DNA from 2 places in the Flavobacterium sp. FlaQc-48 genome. Region 1 is predicted to be linked to the other one. Evidence: riboswitches for the same ligand, from Rfam matches in the RefSeq annotation. Region 1 holds a riboswitch; the other holds the start of a gene.
What was found. Region 1 has a riboswitch for cobalamin ahead of ACHRWY_RS00330 (TonB-dependent receptor). Riboswitches for the same ligand answer to the same signal wherever they lie in the genome.

Region 1 (3,212 bases):
GCCCAAATACGAAGCAATCAGGCTTTTAGGAACACGCTGAATAAGTGACGGATATTGTTTTAAAAGTTGTTCGTAACGCTCTCTTGAGTTAGAAGTCTGCCAGGAAATAATGCGGCGTTGCGATCCAAGAAAGCCAAAAGTTGCTTTCTCCAGAAAAAAGCGTTCCATTTTTTGCAGGCCATCGCACAGTTTTTTATAATCTTCCAGTGTACAGCAAAGCACCTCAGTATCTTCGATACATTCTAATGACATTGTTGCTTCAGTTTCCGTAAAAAAGGCATAATAATCACTTTCCCACCAATCTTCCATAGCAAAAGAAACAATATGCTCCTTTGCTTTATCATCGGTATAGACCAATTTTAAAAGACCTGAAATTATAAAATAAGAATACTTGACAGTATCGCCTTCCTGAATAAGAAATTGATGTTTCTTAAATTTTTTGGTCGAAAAATGAGAAAACACAAAAGCAAACTCCTCATCAGTCAATGGGATTATTTTTTCTATATGTTCTCTAAGTTGGTTTTGCATAGCAGAAAGCAAAGTTATTGAAATTTTAATTATAGAGAAGCTCTTATTGCGATATCACTGGTTGGGGTTTATTCTAAAACACAATAAAATTAAAGGATAAATTGTGAATAGTGATTTAGTAAAATAATAACAATTTATTAAACTTTTGTTTATTACTGTGTTGATAAATAATGTTTTATGAGTCAATTTTAACAGCATTATTAGCTAATTAATATTTATATTTGAGAATGAATTTGAGTCAAATAATTTAAAATATTTACAAATGGATAAAGCTATAAAACTAAAAGTTCGTAAGGAGTTGGATAGTCAACAACAGTTGAATATTATTAAATTAAAGGGTAGTTTAATTTCTAAAGGTTATACTGAAATTATTCATATCCTAGATCAGGATGATGAATTTCATATTAATTCTTTTGCAACGCCTTCTGAAACTACGAATGAAGTCCAGGAATTTATCAAGGCATTTATCTGCAAAGAAAATTTGGCTGATACGATCTCAATATTCAGATAATGTTTGATTATCAAAAATCAGATCCAAATTAGAATTTTTTATAATACTTTCCTTTCTCAGCTCTTTTGTCTGAATGAATCGCCTTAAAGATTATCTTTAGAGGATTCATACTCTTTTTAATTTCTGGTAATTGTACCCGTTTGACAAGGTTTCATTCGACTATTTAATAGCAAAGATGCGGTTAAAAAATATTTTTAATTTTTTAAATTATTTTTTATATTTCTGTTAATTCATTGTTTAAAATGTAATTTTTAAGTCTAATTCTTCTTTTTATAAAGATAGTTCTATCTTTACGACAGATTTTGGTCTGTTTTCTTTGATTTTTTTTGAAGAAAACAGTTAAAAGGGAATCAGGTGTAAATCCTGAACAGACCCGCTACTGTAAGTTCTATACAAGTCTTTAAACGTTACTAATGCCACTGTTTGCCACGGCGAATGGGAAGGTTGTTTTAAAGATGGAACAAGTCAGGATACCTGCCACAATCACATAGTTTAAGACTTTCGTGGAATAAAGTTGAACAACAAAAATGGACCTGTTATTTTTTAACGGGATTCTCTCTTTTTGCTTTTTTGATTATACCATCCGCGAAGTTTATTTAATTAAAACAGTGATGTATAATATAAAAAGAATACGCTTACTCATTTTTCTGTTTTTTGCTCCATTTTTACTTCATTCGCAAGTATCTAATGATAGTTTACGGGTTCTAAAAGAAGTTATTTTAAAAGGAAAACCTTATCAGGAAGTAATTCCGGTACAAACGCTTTCGGGAAAATTACTCGAAAATTTAGCCAGCCATAATGTGGCTGATGCCCTAAGGTATTTTGCCGGAACCCAAATTAAAGATTACGGAGGGCTTGGCGGACTTAAAACCGTAGATGTTCGTAACATGGGCACACATCATGTAGGTGTTTTTTATGATGGTATACAGCTGGGGAACGCACAAAACGGTGTTACAGATTTAGGCAAATATTCCTTGGATGATATGGAGTCCCTGACGATGTATAATGGTCAGAAGAGCGAAATTTTTCAATCAGCAAAAGACTTTGCAGCAGCTTCAACGATTTATTTAAGAACGAAACGGCCTGTTTTTGAAGGCGATAAAAGCTCAAATCTGTTAGTACGATTCAAGACAATGTCAATTAATTATTTTGATCCGTCTTTTCGATGGGAACAAAAGTTAAGTGGTAAAGTAAGCATGAGTGTAAGCTCTGAATACATAAAATCTAACGGACAATATACATTCAGATATAAAAGAAATAATCTCGACGGAACGGTTGCTTATGATACCACCGCCACCAGACACAATAGTGATATCGAAGCACTGCGAGTAGAATCCGGCCTTTACGGAAAAATAAATAACGGGTCCTGGGATGCCAAAGTTTATTATTATGATTCTGACAGGGGAGCACCGGGAGCCATTGTCGAGAACAAATTTTCAGATGGCTTCAGACAATATGATAAGAACTTTTTTACGCAGGGTACTTTCATCAAAGACTTTACAAAAAGATATAAATTTCAGGCCAAAGGAAAATTTGCTTACGATTATACCCATTATGTAGCCAGAGATACAACTAATGTCCTTGGTGAAACGGTAACCGAAGGAGCACAATCTGACGACAGTTACTATCAGCAGGAATATTACGTTTCTGCGGTTAATATGTACAGCATATTACCAGCCTGGGATGTCTCGCTGTCTACAGATCTTCAATACAATAAATTAAACGCAACAAGAAAAGGTATACAAACCCAATTTTCATTTCCGCAACGCTATACCGCATTAGTTTCTCTTGCCACTACCTACAGACTTGGAGGTTTTAAGGTTTTAGGCAGTGTTATAGGGACTAATGTAAAGGAAGAAGTTCGGTATAATGCAAAAGCACCTGATAAAACCGAATTTTCACCTGCCTTATTTTTAGGCTATACACCCTTTAAAGACTACGATTTTAATCTAAGAGCATTTGCAAAACGTGTTTTCAGAATGCCCACGTTTAATGATTTGTATTATACGATGGTTGGATCCAGTACTTTAAGACCGGAGTATATGAATCAGTATGATGTTGGATTTACTTATAATCTGCCGGTTCGAAAAGAGTTTTTTGACAAATTCTCGATTCAGGTTGACGGCTATTATACCAATACCAAAGATAAAATTGTAGCAGCTCCCACAGGAAA
Region 2 (3,212 bases), on a different contig from region 1:
TCTTTAGAAACGGTGTAAGCATAAGTGGCATTTGCGGCAAAGTAATTTTTTCCAAAATGTTTTTTCCAGCTCAATAATGTTTCTGCTCCATAACTATTGACATTGTCTGTGTTTTTTGGAGACCAGATTCCGTTACTGCCAGGAACCCATTGTAATAAATCTTTTATTTTCATGTAATAAAAGGTTTGGGTAAGTGAAAGGTTTCTAAAAGTAAAAACGTTACCAATCTCTGCCTGATAAGAACTTTCAGGTTTTAAATCGGGATTTCCGCCTTGTTCCCAATACAAATCATTAAAAGTTGGGATTCTGAAATTTCGGGATAAATTAAATTTTAAATTGTACAATTTGCTGAATTGATACGAAGATCCTAACGAGAATAAAACCGGTGATTGATAATTATCTGTAAATTCTTTTCGGATGCCAAATTCATTTTTCCAATCTGCTGAAATATCTTGTTTTACTAATAGAGCAGCTGAGCTAATTTCTCTGGTATGATCACCAAAACCACTTCCGTAACCTTTTGTTCTGTTGTAATCTAAAATGGCACTTACTTGTATTGATTTTGAAAACTGATATCCTATATCTGCTTTTGTAATGAGGCTTTCCGTTTTTCCGTAAGTGAAAAAATTAATAGCATTATTGGGGTAATACTGGTAATTTTCGAAGATATAAGCAGTTTTTAAATTGGTGCTAAATTTGCCAAAATTACCATCATATTCCAGTAAGTTTCGATTAAAACCATTTACATATCGGGTTTTAGTTTCGGTTTCTGATATTAAAGATGTATTCCGATCCGTATTTGAAGTTTGAGAGTATAATTTTAAACTGTTTTTGGAGTCAAATTTATAACCAACGTTGGCGCTCATTGTAATGATGTCGTACTGTCCGTTTTGGTTCCGGCGTTGTTCGCCTTTCCAGTTGTATTGGTTTAAATACTTATAATCATTTGTTGAACTGTTCTTAGAGAAACCAATTTGTGCGCTCCATTTCTCGTTCGAAATATTGGTTTTATAATTGAGTCCAATGGTATTGAAACTTCCGTAATCTACTCTTAAATTATTTTCGAATCTCTTGTAAAAGCCAAGATCATTATTCAGGTGAACTGTTCCGCCAACTGCACCACTGCCATAAATGACACTTCCTCCACCGGCTTTTACGCTGATAGAATTATAATCGGAGCCTGAAATCGTATTAAAGTCAGTACTTCCGTTCATCTGAGAATTAATGTTTATTCCGTTCCAGATTACTGCCGTTTGCGAGGCCGTTGTCCCTCTGAAGGAAACTGTAGAAAGCATTCCTCGTCCGTATTCTTTAAAATAGATGGTAGAACTGAAGTTTAATAAATCAGTTAATAAAGCCTCATTTTTATTAATAACAGAATCATTGAGTTTTAAAACGGATTGTGAATTGGAGTATTTCTTCAGATTAGCATCTGAAACTACAACTTCTTTTAATTTGTTAACAGAATCATTCTGCGCCAAAATAATCTGGCACAACATTAAGAAGCAAAAAGCAAAAAGTTTTTTTAAAGTCATAATTTCTACACTCTTTTTCCCGAGAGCTCGATATTGATTACAAAGGCAGGTCTCCTGGCTTGCGTCTTGTTGTTTACCTTCCCATTCGCCGTGGCGAGCAGTGGTTTTGTAGTTAACAACAAGCATTCTTTTCAGAACAAAGCTTACAGTTGCGGGTACAGCTCAAGATTTTTTATAATTCCTTGATTCCCTTTTAATGTGTTTTTAAATAAACACAACCTTAATTTTGTGCAAAGATAAAGTTAAAATTGTCGAATTTTCAAATTTGTTTGACTTTTTAAAACAAATTCGAAACAAAAATGGTTTTTATAGTTTAATTTTAATGACTTGACCAAAGTCTACTTTGTTGTTAAAGGCATCTTTTAAAGGCAATGAAGCCTGATGGCATAAAATACTTCTGATTACTCCGGCATGTGTTATGATGATAATGGGGTTTTTAATGTTTTTTGAGGCAAGCTCAGTTAAAAAAATGCCCACTCTTTGATGCAATTCAATAAAGGATTCCCCATTTGAAACTGCAATATTTACAAAATCTTCCATCCACGGATTAAGTTGTTCGGGTGAAATCTCATTCCAGTTTTTCAATTCCCAGTCACCAAAATTCATTTCCATTAAACGGCAGTCTTTTTCAAATGAAGTAACGTTTATGCTATCCTGAATGTATTGGGCTAAAATAACACAACGTTTCAATGGACTCGTAAAGAGTACTGCTGCTGCGGGTAATTGCGAAACAATATTCCCGAAAACAGATTCAAAAGGTTCAGCCAGATCAACATCTGATTGTCCGTAGCAAATTCCTTTTTCACAAATCGTTTCAGTATGGCGAACTAGATAAATTTCCATATTAAAAGAATGCTTAAATAATAAATCACTTCACAAACTTGTTGCGTTGCACCAAGACAATCTCCGGTATAACCATCAATCCACTTTTTAAAATATCGGGCCAAAAAATAACGCATTATAAAAACGGGAAGCAGTGCAAAAAGAAATGTATGCTGAAAATAAGAGAAAACAAATAGTGGAATTAATCCAAAGAAAAAGGAACCTGAAATTTCTTTCCAACTATGATTTTTAGCAATTGGTTTGCTTTTGCTTGAAGCATCATCTCTGGAATATTCATGAGTAAAAATTATCGAAATAGCAGCCAGACGACTCAAAGCATGAGCAGAAACAAATAAAAGAAAAACCTGAAAAAGTGCGATAGTATTATCTGTTTTAAATAGCGAAATGGATTCTGAAAGCAATTTGAATTTCAATAAAAAAAGTAACACCAAACCAATTGCGCCATAAGCGCCAATGGCACTATCTTTCATTATCGTTAGAATTTTTTCTTTGGTCCATCCTCCGCCAAATCCGTCGCAAACATCTGCAAACCCATCTTCATGAAAGGCTCCGGTGGTCAGTATTGAGGCTATAATTGCAATAATAACAGCTGTTTCTGTTGAAAGAAAAAGAGAAAAAAGATAAAAAGCCAGAAAAGAAATACTGCCTACAATCCAGCCAATCAAAGGAAAATAGCGAGTGGCTTTGTTTAAATAATCAGGATGGTGCGTGATGTTTTTTGGACAGGGAATTCTGGTATAAAACATTAAGCAGGTAAAGAAGATATGGAGTTCTTTTTTCATGTATAGAATGATAAATTTTGATTTTAATGAGCTACTGAAAACTATTATTATT

Region 2: another riboswitch for cobalamin. It lies ahead of ACHRWY_RS14160 (TonB-dependent receptor plug domain-containing protein); the one in region 1 lies ahead of ACHRWY_RS00330 (TonB-dependent receptor).

Annotation. Positions count from the first base shown of each region.
Region 1 covers NZ_JBIPCR010000001.1:88,711-91,922, forward strand. The annotation lists gene ACHRWY_RS00320 (Crp/Fnr family transcriptional regulator) at 1-528, opposite strand, end outside; gene ACHRWY_RS00325 (hypothetical protein) at 791-1,039, shown strand; cobalamin riboswitch at 1,326-1,536, shown strand; gene ACHRWY_RS00330 (TonB-dependent receptor) at 1,651-3,212, shown strand, end outside.
Region 2 covers NZ_JBIPCR010000008.1:76,647-79,858, reverse strand. The annotation lists gene ACHRWY_RS14160 (TonB-dependent receptor plug domain-containing protein) at 1-1,535, opposite strand, end outside; cobalamin riboswitch at 1,562-1,773, opposite strand; gene cobC (alpha-ribazole phosphatase) at 1,842-2,378, opposite strand; gene ACHRWY_RS14150 (adenosylcobinamide-GDP ribazoletransferase) at 2,363-3,160, opposite strand; gene cobT (nicotinate-nucleotide--dimethylbenzimidazole phosphoribosyltransferase) at 3,208-3,212, opposite strand, start outside.